Regions from separate parts of the Scandinavium manionii genome, predicted to be linked through region 1. Evidence: predicted binding sites of a transcription regulator. Region 1 holds the regulator's gene; each other region holds the start of a gene.

Region 1 (3,919 bases):
TTTTTCCGGATCGGTGTGTTGAGTCAGCAGGCTGTATTTGGCTTCACAGTAATCGGCCAGCTGCCGATACAGCAGGCTCAGGGATTCACGTAGCGGCTGTTCGCGCCACATCCAGAACCAGAACCAGTTGAACAAGCCATACCATAGTGTGCCGAGGGCGTAGATGAGCAGCGGTTCCCAGACCGGCATATTCCCCGCAAGGCTGAGCGTAAAGATGGCCGCAATGAGCGAGGCGGGCAGTAATCGGGCGTGAAGCGAACTGATTTCTGCGGTGACGCCGAGCAGCAGCGCCAGCCCGGTCAGGATCAGCGGTAAAGGCACGGTGTGCGCCAGCAGCAGTTGAACTGCGAGGCTACAGCCCGCAAACAGCGAGCCGCCAATAATCAGGCGTTTGAAGAAACGTTTATGCGGTGTGTCCAGCCCGGCAATGTTGCAGCAGGCGGGGACTAACGAGAACAGCAGACCGTACTTGAGGTAACCGAGCACCAGACCGATAGCCACGGGGGTACATAACACCAGCGTTTGCCGCAGTGCATAGTTAATTTCCGGGTGATAAATCAGCCTGCGCCACATCGGGGAAGAGACAAAAACGGCGTACTGCAGGGGCAATACGCCGTTCAGCTAGCTTAGCGGGTACCGTAAACCACGATAGTTTTACCGTGGGCGGAGATCAGGTTCTGATCTTCGAGCATTTTTAGAATGCGGCCAACGGTTTCGCGGGAGCAGCCGACGATCTGACCGATTTCCTGACGGGTAATTTTAATTTGCATACCGTCCGGGTGGGTCATTGCATCAGGCTGTTTCGCCAGATTCAGCAGCGTCTGCGCGATACGGCCGGTGACGTCGAGGAATGCCAGGTTGCCTACTTTTTCAGAGGTGACCTGCAGACGATTTGCCATCTGAGAAGAGAGGCGCATCAGGATATCCGGGTTCACCTGGATAAGCTGACGGAATTTTTTATAAGAAATTTCTGCCACTTCACAAGCGGTTTTCGCCCGAACCCAGGCACTACGCTCCTGACCTTCTTCGAACAGGCCAAGCTCACCGATGAAATCGCCCTGGTTGAGGTAAGAGAGGATCATCTCTTTACCTTCTTCATCCTTGATGAGTACTGCAACAGAACCTTTCACGATGTAGTACAGCGTTTCTGCTTTTTCACCCTGGTGAATCAGCGTGCTCTTCGATGGGTACTTATGAATATGGCAATGAGACAAGAACCATTCAAGGGTAGGGTCTGTTTGCGGTTTGCCAAGCACCATGCGCGGTTATCCTCTGTTATAAGCTGTCTCCAATGGCAGACACGACACTGCCACTGGCTTTGCAATCGTATCCTTCCCTGTGCCTGGGAAGTCGGCTGTCGGATTTTACTGCAGCCTGTAATGTGATGTTCTCTGCATACACGCATTACTTCAATGTATTACTGTAGCAGCCCGACTGTTTTAGCATAGCTTTTGTCGCCTGTCTCCTGGTGTCTCGCTTCAGCATGATGCGCGTCGCCTTCCGTTGCGAGAATTGTTATGTGCGCGTAATCTGTCAGGAAAATTGCTACTCTGGAGTTAACAAATATGCAAGCGCGTGTGAAATGGGTTGAGGGGTTAACCTTCCTGGGTGAGTCAGCTTCTGGCCACCAGATTATGATGGATGGTAACTCTGGCGATAAAGCCCCAAGCCCGATGGAAATGGTACTGATGGCCGCGGGTGGTTGCAGCGCGATTGACGTGGTGTCTATTCTGCAAAAAGGCCGTCATGACGTGACCGACTGCGAAGTGAAGCTGACTTCCGAGCGTCGCGAAGAAGCGCCACGCTTGTTCACCCACATCAATTTGCACTTCATTGTGACCGGTAAAGACCTGAAAGACGCTGCAGTGTCGCGTGCGGTAGATTTGTCTGCGGAGAAATACTGCTCTGTAGCGTTGATGCTGGAAAAAGCGGCGAAGATTACCCATTCGTTTGAAGTGATCGAAGGGTAAGAGTACTGCCCGGTGGCGCTGTGCTGACCGGGCGTAAGGCCGGATAAGCAACGCGCCATCCGGCAAAAACGTTAACCGATCTTTTTGCCTTCCATCAACCGCTCGACCAGCGGTGACATAATCAATTCCATCGCCAGCCCCATTTTCCCGCCTGGTACCACCAACGTGTTCATGTGAGAAATGAAAGAACCCTGCAACATCGCCAACAGCCAGGGGAAATCAATATCGCCCAGATTCTGGAAATGGATAACCACAAAGCTCTCATCCAGTGACGGAATGCCCTTTGCCGCAAACGGGTTGGAGGTGTCGACGGTCGGCACACGCTGGAAGTTGATATGCGTCCGGGAGAATTGCGGCGTAATGTAGTTAATGTAATCTTCCATCGAACGCACCACTGAATCCATCACCGCTTCGCGTGAGTGACCGCGCTCGCTGGTATCGCGGGTCAGCTTCTGGATCCACTCAAGGTTAACAATTGGCACCACGCCCACCAGTAAATCGACGTGTTTCGCGACGTCATTTTGCGGGGTCACGACGCCGCCGTGCAGGCCTTCATAAAACAGCACGTCGGTTGGTTCAGGCAACGGCTGCCACGGCGTGAAGGTTCCCGGCACCTGATTCCACGGAACGGCTTCATCGTAGGTGTGCAAATACTTGCGCGATTGTCCGGTTCCGTTCTGACCGTAGGTCATAAACGTATTTTCCAGCAGGCCAAAGTCGTTGGCATCAGGCCCAAAATAGCTGATGTGACGGCCCATATCGCGCGCTTTGCGGATAGCCATGTCCATTTCAGGACGCGTGTAACGGTGGAAGCTGTCGCCTTCTACTTCGGCGGCAGTGAGATTGAGCTGAGCAAAGATTTTACGGAAGGCGAGACTGGTGGTGGTGGTTCCCGCCCCGCTGGAGCCGGTTACGGCGATCACCGGATGTTTGGCAGACATAGCTAACAACTCCCTGCATAAGCAATGGTTTTTATGATAGTCAGCCGTGGAATTGGGTACGAGGCATGATGTTGACCGTCTCGTGCAGTTCGGACCACACCAGAACGACATCCCCGCTTTTCAATTGTTGTTTTACGTCGGCGACCTTGTCTTCAAGCGAACGTTCATGTTCACCATAATCGGTGCCCTCGCGCAATACAAAGCTTTCAATCAGGCTATCGAGCGTTTCGGGAGCCAGATCTTGCCAGGGAATAATCATAACGGGGTTCCTAACCAACGAGTGAGCCAGGCGGGAATGCGTTTCTCCAGCCACATTTCAGGATGGCGCAGCGTACCGCCGACAAATCCAACGTGACCGCCATACTCCGTCAGCTGGTACTGAATATTGGCCGGAAGCTCTTCCTGAGACGGAATCGAGTGATGATCCATAAACGGGTCATCTTTGGCGTGAATGATTAACGTCGGTTTGGTTATCTGACTCAGCACCGGCATCGCACTGCATTGGCGGTAGTAATCAATCGCGTCAGCATAACCGTGAATTTTTGAGGTAATCAGATCATCAAATTCGCGAATACGGCGCACGCTTTTCAGACGTTTCAAATCCACCGGCAACGTTCCAGGATAAGCCTTCAGTTTGCGAGACGCATTGGCTTTCAGCAGGTTCAGCAGATAGCGCTGATACACGCGGGAGAAACCTTTATCCATATGATAGCTACAGGCTTCCAGCATGAATGGCGCGGAGACGATAACCGCGGCATCAAGTGGCGTATTGTCGCCTTCTTTTGCCAGCAGACAGCCCAGCATGTTGCCACCCAGCGAATAGCCCACTGCGGCCGTTGGGACGTCACCAAATTCACGGCGCAGCCAGGAGAGGAACCAGGTGCCGTCTTCGGTTTCACCCGAATGGTAGATGCGCTGAGCGCGGTTCGGTTCACCGCTACAGCCGCGGAAATGCATCACCACCCCAAGCCAGCCGCGCTGCTGCGCTGCGTGAATCAGACCGTGAGC
Region 2 (3,919 bases), on a different contig from region 1:
CCCTTCGATGTGGTCAACGTCAGGCTTTTCCATCAATGACAGGAACTGACGCGCATAGGCGGAGAGTGATTCAACGTAGCGCCGCTGGCCTTCGGCATACAGCGTATCAAACGCCAGCGAAGATTTACCTGACCCAGAAAGCCCGGTCACGACAATCAGTTTGTCGCGAGGGATGACGAGGTTGATGTTTTTGAGATTATGGGTGCGGGCGCCCCGAACTTCGATCTTATCCATTCACCTTTCCCGGTAGAGACTCGGAATGCCTGGTTTGTTAGAAGGACAAACGGCGGAAACGGCTAATTATGACACAGATTGACCTGAATGAATATACAGTACTGGAATCGTGCTTCAGCGCTTCGCTGCAACAACAATAGTCCACAACGGAATCCTGGAATACGGCTCGCAAACTATCAAAACGACACTTTGTAATGCTACAATCCCCCGTTTACACTATTAAGAAATATCTTCAGGAGACACGATCATGGCCAGCAGAGGCGTAAACAAGGTGATTCTCGTCGGTAATCTGGGTCAGGACCCGGAAGTACGCTACATGCCGAGTGGTGGTGCAGTTGCCAACATTACGCTGGCTACTTCTGAATCCTGGCGTGATAAAGCGACCGGCGAAATGAAAGAGCAGACTGAATGGCACCGCGTAGTGCTGTTCGGCAAACTGGCAGAAGTAGCCGGTGAGTATCTGCGTAAAGGTTCTCAGGTCTACATCGAAGGTCAGCTGCGTACCCGCAAATGGACCGATCAGAGCGGTGCTGAAAAATACACCACTGAAGTGGTTGTTAACGTGGGCGGCACCATGCAGATGCTTGGCGGTCGTCAGGGCGGCGGCGCACCAGCAGGTGGTGGTCAGCAGCAGGGTGGAAGCTGGGGTCAACCACAGCAGCCACAGGGCGGCGGCAATCAGTTCAGTGGCGGTGCGCAGTCTCGTCCGCAGCAGCAGCCAGCCGCTGCACCGGCACCGTCTAACGAACCGCCGATGGATTTCGACGACGATATCCCGTTCTGATAACGAGGCATATTGTCTGACAGAAACGTCACGCATTAAAAAAGCGCTTCCCGCAAAGGAGGCGCTTTTTTTATTCTGCGAACTCAGGCGGAGTCGCTGAAATCAGGTCACGACCATCGGCCATTCTGATGGGGTCGGGGTCTGGCTCATGACTTCCATCATCACGTCTTTGATATTGTTCCAGACCAGCGTCAGGTCGACCAGCGTAATCCCCAGTAAACCCGTGGCGAACCAACAGGAGGCCGCAACGCCAAAGAGGCTGCAAATAACCGCCAGCCCGGCATAATCGGATTTACGAAACTGAATTTTTAACGTGCTCGCCAGAAACATCAGCACAGCGCTCGTGAGTGGCCAGCGAAGGAGAACAACGCCGGTGGTGACAGACATCATGAAACGTACCCTCTGAAAACGGAGCCAGGGATAGCGCGGCGTTGCTCATCAGGGGCATCACACTCTGGCTATCGTCAGGCATCGACCAATGTAATGAAACACTGTTTTGTGTTTCATGAGATTGTGTGAACTATATCACATTCGCTGTTTTATTCGCCACTGGTATGGTGAAATTTTACATACATAAAAATCGCGGTGTAAGGATGATGCATTGATATGGAGAATATATTCTTCGCGGTCTTTGGCGGGGATTTCAGATATTTCAGTAAGATAGAAAACGGGCACGATAGTTTAGTACTTATACAATATTTACATTATAAATTACATGACATATGCTTTCTGGACAAATAAATTTACTTGCGATCAATTAATCAGCTATTGATTTTATTGGCTATTTTGATATTTGTAATTTTTTTAAGACAACACAGTGTGTTTTGTTACTTAGAACGTACACCTTTATGATTAACCTGTGCTTAATCATGTAAATCAGTATCTGATTCATTCATTGCGGGTTTTTGTCCTCAACGAACCTGTGATTGAAAAAATGAAAAAAGAGCGATTACATACAGCAATTAACGATGCAGAGCTTTGCCTGCATCGTCTGGCCAAACTGATGCCCGGTTTGTCCGCACATCGCACGTTGACCGATGTCTTGCAGCTCATTCATGAGGTGTTTGACGCGCGTCTTTCCTGGATAATGCTGGAAAGCGAGGACGTGCAGCATATAGAAGTGCTGGGCGACTCGCTGTATGCCGAGGAAAGCGCCCGACACTTACTGGCGGCGTTGCGCCTGCAGCAGGCCCCCTGGCGAGTGAAGTGTTGGCATCGTAACGTGGGTCGGTTGCTTTACCCTGATGCGCATCCGCTGGCGCAGGAATTACAGTGCGGCGTGCTATGCCGAATATTCCCCGTACAGGAAGATGCTCGCGCTTTTATTTTCATCGCGTTCGACCAGCCTCTATTAGCACCAGGGGTATTACGCAGCGTAGCGCTGATAATCGCAGAAAAACTGCATGACGCGATGACCGAATTAATAACCCGCGAGCGCACCGCCGTTGAATTGAAAAATATCGTTAATCAATATCGAATTCTTTTCGATCGGGCGCCGGTATTAATGAATTCCTTTGATAAACATAATCGCTGCATATTATGGAACGGAGAATGCGAACGGGTATTCGGCTGGACGCTGGAGGAAATAAATTGTCAGCCGGACCCGCTGGCGCTGTTTTATCCCGATCCTGAAGTGCGTCGCGGGGTGCGTGAGTCGGTGAACTACTCTCCTATGCTTGAGATGCATGAATGGTATCCGCACCGACGCGACGGGGAGGTGCTGGCCACGCTGTGGTCAAATATCATGTTACCCGACGGTGAAATAATGAATATCGGGGTGGACATCACCGAGCGCAAACGTGCGGAGAATCTGCTGGCTTTTCAGGCCACTACCGACGCGCTGACCTGCTGTTATAACCGGTTGGCAATCCTCGGCCATTTACAGCAAAGCCTCGATAATTGTCATTCAGAACAAAACGATACGCACTTTGTGATGGTTATGATTGATCTCGACCACTTCAAACAAATTAACGACCGCTGGGGGCATGTGGCGGGTGATGATGCGCTGGTCTACTTCTGCCAGCGCATCCGCGAACAGTGCGAGGGTCAGACAAGGCTGGGGCGGTTAGGCGGGGAAGAGTTTCTGCTCCTGCTACCGTTTGCTGAAACCGGCGAAGCGGTTGCGTTTACCGACCGGCTGCGTGCGCAACTGCGCTCTATGCCTTTTGCGGTTGGTGATGCCTCAGTGGTGATGTCCTTTAGCGCAGGTGTGATGGGGGTCCGTGAAAATAATACCGAACGTGCGGTGCTATTAACGCTAGTCGATAACGCACTTTATGATGCCAAACGCACCGGGCGCGGCAAAACGGTGGTGACTTCATTAACATCTTAATCTTACAACAGGCGGCAGTTTTTATGTCGCCTGCTATTGTTATTAGATTTTACTTACTTTCATTGTGTTGGCCTTTTAAACAACAATATCACCGGTCGCTTAATAAATGGTGGACTTAATAAAAACGTTGGCACAACTTTTAGTTTGCCTTACGGACAAATATTATCGTCATAACCCAATATTCGATTTTTGAGGTCAAAAGACGGTTGCTAACGTTGAATGATTCATGCAACGTTATCACCTGTCAGAAAGCGTCCAGCCTGAGTATCAGGCACATTAAATGCAGGGATATCAGGCTGAATATGAATCAGAGTGCGCGAAGCAACGTGCAGAGGGGCTTGGAGGTGATCATCGTCGTGCTCTTGCCGATGATGCTTGCGCTTTGGTTTTCGCAGTTCAGAGCCGAGTCTCAAACCCACAGCCAGCTTACTACATTCGCCCATATCGCCCTGAATAAAACAGAACAGGTTATTCGCCAGGCCGATCTTGCCAGAGATGCCGCCGAACATTACACCGGCACGCTTTGCTCGCCAGAACATCAGAAGCAGATGTTAAATATTGTTCGCGGG
Region 3 (3,919 bases), on a different contig from region 1:
CGGTGGCTCAACGGGTGATATGGAAGAAGCCATTGCATTGAGCGCGGCCGGGCAGTTGCAGCCTTCCTTTATGGTGACGCACATTGGCGGGCTGGATGCGGTACCCGACACCGTGCTCAATCTGCCGGACATCCCTGGCGGGAAAAAGTTGATTTACAACGGTGTCACCATGCCACTCACGGCGATTGCCGATTTTGCTGAGAAAGGCAAAACCGATCCGCTGTTCCGCGAACTGGCACGGCTGGTGGAACCGACGCACGGCATCTGGAATGAGCAGGCGGAGAAGTATCTGCTGGCGCAGTTTGGCGTCGATCTCGGGGAGGCTGCGCAATGAACTCGCTGGCATGGCCGCTGATTCGTACCACGGAGCAGGCGGCGCTTGCCGCCTGGCCGCAAACCGGATGCGGTGATAAGAACGCGATTGATGGTCTGGCGGTGGCGGCAATGCGTCAGGCGCTGAACGATATCCCGATGCAGGGACGCATCGTGATTGGCGAAGGTGAGATTGATAAGGCGCCGATGCTGTATATCGGCGAAGAAGTCGGGTCCGGCGGGCCAGGGGTGGATATCGCCGTTGATCCGATTGAAGGCACCCGAATGGTTGCGATGGGCCAAAGCAACGCGCTGGCGGTAATGGCCTTTGCACCGGCGGGTAGTCTGCTGCATGCACCTGATATGTATATGAAAAAACTGGTGGTGAATCGCAAAGCGCGCGGGGCGATTAATCTGTCGCTGTCGCTCAGTGACAATTTGCGCAACGTTGCCCGCGTATTGGGTAAACCGCTTCACGAACTGAAGATGGTCACGCTGGATAAACCACGCTCTCAGGCGGCAATTGAGGAAGCCTCTGCTCTGGGGGTAAAAGTGTTTGCGCTGCCGGATGGCGATGTTGCCGCCAGCGTGCTGACCTGCCAGCCGGATAACGTTTTCGACGTGATGTACACCGTCGGCGGTGCGCCAGAAGGTGTGATTTCTGCTTGTGCGGTGAGGGCGATGACGGGCGATATGCAGGCCGAGCTGATCGATTTTTGTGAGGCAAAAGGAGAAAGCGACGCGCATCGACGTATTGCCACTGATGAGCGCCGCCGCTGCGTGGAAATGGGCGTGGTGGTCAATCAGGTTTATACGCTGAACGAGCTGGTGAGCAGCCAGGATATTTTATTGAGTGCGACGGGCGTAACCGGTGGAGATTTACTCCAGGGTATTAGCCGAACCAACGAAGGTGTGCGGACGCACACTATGCTGATCAACGGTACAGACCGGACGTGTAATATTATAAACTCCCTGCATTCCTGATGATTTATCGAGAGACGAATGACCGTACTGACCGAAGATGACGTCCTTGAGCAACTGAACGCTCAGGAAACTTTGCCTGCCTTTATGGCCGCTGCGAATGCGATTTTGCTGCAGGCAATTAAGCGTTTTCTGCCGTCGTTATTCGTCAACAACGATGAGGAAATTGTGGAATATGCAGTGAAGCCGTTACTTGCGCAAAGCGGGCCGCTCGATGACCTCGATGTGGCGCTCCGCCTGATCTATGCGCTGGGAAAAATGGATAAATGGCTGTACGCCGATATCACCCATTTTTCCCAGTTCCATCAGTTTCTGAGCGGGCAGGATAACGCCCCGGGTTTTACCGATGAGTTGACCTGGGACTTTATCTGTAACGTGAATGCGATAACCGATAACACCCCGATGTATGACGCTCTGAAGGGCATGAAGTTTGCCGATTTCGCGTTGTACTCGGAAAGTCGCTTCATCGGGATTATCAAAACCGCGTTGGCCCTCGCAGTAACGGCAATTCTCAAGGAATTAACGCCGTGAAGATAATGCTGACCATTAATGGGATTGACGTTACTGCCCATTTTAGTGAACAGGATATTGAAACCGTCCATAAACCTCTGCTGCAAAGGCTGGCGAGACTGCACGCAGCCGCGCAGCACCAACGCACGATTGTTTTTCTGAGCGCGCCACCGGGTACCGGAAAGTCGACGCTCACGGCGTTTTGGGCGTGGCTCGCCGCACAGGACGCCGAACTCCCGGCGCTGCAAACGCTGCCGATGGACGGTTTTCACCACTACAACGACTGGCTGGACGCGGAAGGTTTACGTCCCTATAAAGGCGCGCCAGAGACCTTTGACGTCGCAAAGCTGGCGGGAAATCTGCAACAAATCCGTGAAGGGCAGGGCACATGGCCCCAGTACGATCGGCAAAAGCACGATCCGCAGGAGCACGCCTTGCAGGTGACTGCGCCGTTGGTAGTGGTGGAAGGTAACTGGTTGCTGCGCGACGATGCCGACTGGTGCAAGCTGCGGGAATATTGTGATTTCTCGATTTTCATCACCGCCCCGGCGGCTGCGTTGAGCCAGAGACTGATTGCCAGAAAACAAGCCGGTGGCCTGAGCAAGCAGGACGCTATCGCTTTTTATCGACGTACCGATGGACCAAATGTTGACCGCGTTCTCAGTGAGAGTGTGCCTGCCGACGTGACGCTGGCGATGACCGAAGAAGGCGACTATCGTTTCGTTTGAATATGGGCGTGAGTGAATAGCGCTCAGCGAAATGCAGGGGTAAATTATTCTTAATCGCTGCAAAAGGGCATGGGAAAATGTGACGTAGATCAGATAACTGTTTTCTGTTGCGGGTCACGGATTCCCTTTATTCCAGGTTTCGCTTACTCTAGCTGAAGCGTTTCAGTCGATTAAATGTTCGACAAATAATCAATCAGTCGCGGTTTGCGACAGCAAGGATTCCTTTCCTGGTGAGGCTGGATTACGCTCTCAGCCACACACTTCAGGGAAAGTCTTGCAGGAGACCTATGACCGTACGCGTAGCGATTAATGGCTTCGGTCGCATTGGACGTAACGTGGTTCGTGCTTTATATGAATCCGGGCGTCGTGCGGAGATCACCGTAGTGGCAATCAACGAACTGGCTGATGCTGCGGGCATCGCGCATTTGTTGAAATATGACACCAGCCATGGCCGCTTTGCCTGGGATGTTCGCCAGGAACGAGAGCAGCTTTACGTCGGTGATGACGTCATTCGCCTGTTACACGAGCCTTCGCTGGAAGCGCTGCCGTGGCGGGAACTGGGTGTTGATGTTGTGCTCGATTGCACCGGCGTGTATGGCACCCGGGCCGATGGCGAAATGCATCTGGCAGCGGGCGCTAAGAAAGTGCTCTTTTCACATCCTGGCAGCAACGACCTCGACGCAACGGTCGTTTACGGTGTCAATCACCACGAATTGCAACGCGACCACCGTCTTGTCTCCAACGCATCCTGCACCACCAACTGCATTATTCCTGTCATCAAATTGCTCGACGATGCCTGGGGTATTGAATCGGGAACGGTCACGACTATCCATTCGGCGATGCACGATCAGCAAGTTATCGATGCGTATCATCCGGACCTGCGTCGTACCCGTGCAGCCAGTCAGTCGATTATTCCAGTTGATACTAAACTGGCTGCTGGCATCACCCGAATTTTCCCGCAGTTTAATGACCGATTTGAAGCCATTGCCGTGCGCGTGCCGACGATTAACGTCACCGCAATCGACCTCAGCGTGACCGTGAAGCATCCGGTAAACGCGTGTGAAGTCAACCAGTTGCTGCAAAAATCGGCGCTGGGGGCATTTCATGGTATAGTTGACTATACGGAATTACCGTTGGTCTCAATAGATTTTAACCACGATCCGCACAGTGCCATTGTCGATGGCACGCAGACGCGGGTGAGCGGTGCGCATCTGATCAAAACGCTGGTCTGGTGTGATAATGAATGGGGTTTCGCTAACCGAATGCTCGACACCACGTTAGCGATGGCCAATACAGGTTTCAGGTAAGGCGCTGTCGCGTCTGCAAAACTTTAGAATCAACGAGAGGATTCACCATGTCTGTAATTAAGATGACCGATCTGGATCTGG
Region 4 (3,919 bases), on a different contig from region 1:
CTGAGACTGAGTTGGGCCCGGGTCACCTTCAGTAATATTCACGTGCTGTCCGTGCATGTACGAAGCGCCTACATCGATGGAGGCATCCGGATTAAACGCGTAAGTTGCCCCTGCGCTTAGCCACAGACGGTCTTGATCCGGGATCGAGATAGAGCGGTGATCGGCTGGAACCGGGCTGTCATCAAACGCGATACCGGTACGGAAAGTCCAGTTGTCGTCGTAGTAATAGGTGGTACCCAACGCTAGACGCCATGCATCCTTGAAGCTTTCACCTTTATAGAACAGGGTCTGACCGCTACTGCCGGTCGCTTTCAGCTCCTGGAACTGGCTCCAGCTGGTATAGGTAGCGCTGTAGTGGATAGCCCACTGTGGCGCAACGCGGTTATAACCTGATACTTCCCACATTTCTGGTAAGTTCAGGGTCAAGGAGCCATCGGTAGTTTGACCACTGGTACCATACGGTAAGTTGGTCAGCCCCATATTTGCAAAGATAGGGTTCAGATTAGAGTTAATTGAGCTTTTGTAGTCACCGTCGAAATCGATTTTAACTTCAGAGCGGTAAGTAAAGCCCCAGCGGTTATTTTTATCCAGTTCATACAGGATACCCGCGTTCCAGCCAAAGCCCCACTCATCGCCTTTAAGACGGGCAATCTGGGAGTCTTTGGTTGACAGCCCGCTGTCCATTCCTGGTGGCAGTGGTAGCTGCGAAGAAACCAACGGTCCCAATTCGCCAGCGTAACGCTCAATTTTAGCTTTTGCATACACAGCATCAAAGCCTACACCGAAGCTCCAGTTACTGTTCAGGCGGTAAGCACCGCTCAAGTTGAAGTTTAGTGTCTGGAGATCGGTTTTCCCGCCATAAATACCCGCGTTGTAACTATCGTTAAATTCCGTCGACAAGCCATAGTTCGAGGTCATTGAAGCACCTACACCAAACTGGTCGTTAATAGGTGCAACAAAGTGTAAGTTTGGTACCCAGGCTGTTGGCGCAATATTATCCGCATCGGTACTCTGGCCCGTGAGCTGGGATTTACCAGATATATTCACGTCCGGATCGATATAGACTGCACCAGCAGAAAATTGCGGGCGGTCATACATCATAATTAACGCTGGGTTACGGCTGGCGTTACCCGGATCGTCGGCAATAGCGCCTTCACCGGAATAAGCACGCCCTAAGCCTGAGGCAGAAAATTCATTTAATTGAAAGCCTGCTGACCAGGCCTGAGAGGAAACGAGTGCCACTGCAACTGCGAGAGCGGATTTTGTAAAACGGGTTTTTTGGCTCATGACCATAACCTCAATCGAGTTATTTTTATGCAAAAATTGTTACATGCCGTAACAGAAGCGCGAAGTGTAGGGTCTGTGTTACGTCAGAGAAATCAGACCAGTGCCGAGAGTATAGGTCTGACCAGATGGAATGTTGCAAGTATGTTTATAAGTTTTTTCAATTGTGATCTAAGAAACGCGATCCAGCTGGCAAAATTCGGGTCATGAAAGTTCCCTTGAAAGGGCGATTTTTGTTTTAGATCATTTTTAATTGTGATTTAGCTCACTTATGGCGGCTGAACGAAATATCAACTGGAGACGGTCAGGGCAGGGGCGTAAAATAAAGGCATTGTTTATCTGGCACCCTGGGTGCGAATACAGAGGAAATCTACAATGAGTAAATGCAGTGCTGATGAAACCCCGGTTTGCTGCTGTATGGATGTTGGTACCATTATGGACAACACCGATTGCACCGCGTCCTACAGCCGCGTCTTTGCGACCCGTGCTGACGCTGACGAAACGCTGGCTGCACTGAGCGAAAGAGCCCGTGGTGTTGAGTCCGACCCATGCAAAATCATCCCGACCTATAAAGACGTCGACGGTGGTGTGCAGCTGGATATCGATTTTGTGTTCTGCTGCGAAGCTGAAACCCTGATTTTCCAGCTCGGACTGCGTTAATCCCTTCTCTAAAACGCCTCTGCTCAGCAGGGGCGTTTTCTTTTTTATCCCAGTGTGTTTTGGCTCTCACTTTTATGCTTCCCTGATTGGCTGGATGTAAAAAATTAGTTAAGACTGTTATCAGGTCAGACCACTTTTTTACGTTTACCAGGGGACAGTTATGAGTCAGGCATTACCGCTTATCACCCGCCAGGGCGATCGCATTGCCATTGTCAGCGGGTTACGCACGCCTTTTGCCCGCCAGGCGACGGCTTTTCACGGCATTCCCGCGATTGAACTGGGAAAAATGGTTGTCGGTGAACTGCTGGCTCGCAGCGAAATTCCTCCTGAAGTCATCGAGCAGTTAGTTTTCGGTCAGGTCGTGCAAATGCCGGAAGCGCCAAACATCGCCCGTGAAATTGTGCTCGGCACCGGCATGAGCGTACATACCGATGCATATAGTGTCAGCCGCGCCTGCGCAACCAGCTTCCAGGCCGTCGCCAACGTCGCGGAAAGCCTGATGGCAGGCACCATTCGTGCCGGGATCGCCGGTGGGGCAGATTCCTCCTCTGTCTTGCCGATTGGCGTGAGTAAAGCGCTGGCCCGCACGCTGGTAGATGCTAACAAAGCCCGCACGCTGGGGCAGAAACTCAAACTCTTCTCTCGTCTGCGCCTCAAAGATTTGGCCCCCGTGCCGCCTGCCGTGGCGGAGTACTCCACCGGTTTACGCATGGGCGACACCGCCGAACAAATGGCTAAAAGCTGGGGCATTACCCGTGAGCAACAGGATGCGCTGGCGCATCGCTCGCATCTTCATGCAGCCAAAGCCTGGGCCGACGGCAAGCTGGCAAACGAAGTAATGACGGCCTACTCGCCGCCGTTCCGTGAGCCATTCGCGCAGGACAACAATGTGCGGACCCATTCTTCTCTGGCAGACTACGCAAAGCTGCGTCCGGCCTTTGACCGCAAACATGGCACGGTGACTGCTGCCAACAGCACCCCGCTGACCGACGGCGCGGCGGCAGTTATTTTGATGACGGAATCTCGCGCAAAAGAGCTGGGTCTGAAGCCGCTCGGCTATCTGCGAAGCTACGCGTTTACCGCGATTGATGTCATGCAGGATATGCTGCTGGGGCCCGCGTGGTCCACGCCGCTGGCGCTGGAACGTGCCGGGCTGACGATGGCCGATTTAACCCTGTTTGATATGCATGAAGCCTTCGCCGCCCAGACGCTGGCGAACCTGCAACTGATGGCGAGCGAGCGCTTTGCGCGCGACGTGCTGGGCCGCAGCCATGCGACCGGTGAAGTGGACGACAGTAAATTCAACGTGCTGGGCGGATCCATTGCTTACGGACACCCTTTTGCAGCAACAGGTGCGCGCATGATCACCCAAACTCTCAATGAGCTGCGCCGTCGCGGCGGTGGCTTTGGTCTGGTGACCGCCTGTGCGGCCGGTGGTTTAGGCGCAGCCATGGTTCTGGAGGCCGAATAATGGAAACGACATCCGCATTTACTCTGACCGAACGCCTCGATAACGTGGCGGTCATTACCATCGACGTTCCTGGCGAAAAAATGAATACCCTGAAGGCCGAATTTGGCGTTCAGGTGCGGGCTATCCTCAAGCAAATCCGCGACAACAAAGCCCTGCGTGGCGTGGTGTTCATCTCCGCCAAACCGGATAACTTCATTGCCGGGGCCGACATCAACATGATTGGCAACTGTACGTCGGCGCAGGAAGCTGAAGCGCTGGCGCGACAGGGACAGCAGATCATGGCGGAGATTCATGCTTTGCCAATCACGGTCATTGCCGCGATTCACGGCGCCTGTCTCGGGGGCGGTCTCGAGCTGGCGTTAGCCTGTCACAGCCGCATTTGCACAGATGCTGCGAAAACGGTGCTGGGCTTGCCGGAAGTCCAATTAGGCCTGCTGCCGGGTTCAGGCGGCACGCAGCGTCTGCCGCGGCTGGTTGGCATCAGCACCGCGCTGGACATGATCC

The links. The regulator CRP, encoded in region 1, controls carbon source genes, mostly activating them, when cyclic AMP is high. The targets are predictions, from matches to a motif close to ATGTGANNNNNNTCACAT.
Region 2: the regulator CRP is predicted to act here: its motif matches at 1,532-1,549, upstream of MUU51_RS14285 (YjcB family protein).
Region 3: the regulator CRP is predicted to act here: its motif matches at 2,609-2,626, upstream of epd (erythrose-4-phosphate dehydrogenase).
Region 4: the regulator CRP is predicted to act here: its motif matches at 1,538-1,555, upstream of MUU51_RS15580 (YfcZ/YiiS family protein).

The regions. Positions count from the first base shown of each region.
Region 1 is NZ_JALIGC010000037.1:397,828-401,746, forward strand. Features, by position in the region: gene MUU51_RS11600 (YccS/YhfK family putative transporter) at 1-573, opposite strand, end outside; gene crp (cAMP-activated global transcriptional regulator CRP) at 627-1,259, opposite strand; gene MUU51_RS11610 (OsmC family protein) at 1,566-1,970, shown strand; gene MUU51_RS11615 (phosphoribulokinase) at 2,042-2,911, opposite strand; gene MUU51_RS11620 (YheU family protein) at 2,952-3,170, opposite strand; gene MUU51_RS11625 (hydrolase) at 3,167-3,919, opposite strand, start outside.
Region 2 is NZ_JALIGC010000038.1:508,591-512,509, reverse strand. Features, by position in the region: gene uvrA (excinuclease ABC subunit UvrA) at 1-234, opposite strand, end outside; gene ssb1 (single-stranded DNA-binding protein SSB1) at 482-1,018, shown strand; gene MUU51_RS14285 (YjcB family protein) at 1,121-1,408, opposite strand; gene MUU51_RS14280 (GGDEF domain-containing protein) at 1,953-3,350, shown strand; gene pdeC (cyclic di-3',5'-guanosine monophosphate phosphodiesterase PdeC) at 3,653-3,919, shown strand, end outside.
Region 3 is NZ_JALIGC010000036.1:37,234-41,152, reverse strand. Features, by position in the region: gene MUU51_RS08060 (zinc-binding dehydrogenase) at 1-334, shown strand, start outside; gene glpX (class II fructose-bisphosphatase) at 331-1,296, shown strand; gene MUU51_RS08050 (MltR family transcriptional regulator) at 1,315-1,824, shown strand; gene MUU51_RS08045 (nucleoside/nucleotide kinase family protein) at 1,821-2,531, shown strand; gene epd (erythrose-4-phosphate dehydrogenase) at 2,819-3,838, shown strand; gene pgk (phosphoglycerate kinase) at 3,886-3,919, shown strand, end outside.
Region 4 is NZ_JALIGC010000039.1:234,655-238,573, forward strand. Features, by position in the region: gene fadL (long-chain fatty acid transporter FadL) at 1-1,293, opposite strand, end outside; gene MUU51_RS15580 (YfcZ/YiiS family protein) at 1,660-1,944, shown strand; gene fadI (acetyl-CoA C-acyltransferase FadI) at 2,105-3,415, shown strand; gene fadJ (fatty acid oxidation complex subunit alpha FadJ) at 3,415-3,919, shown strand, end outside.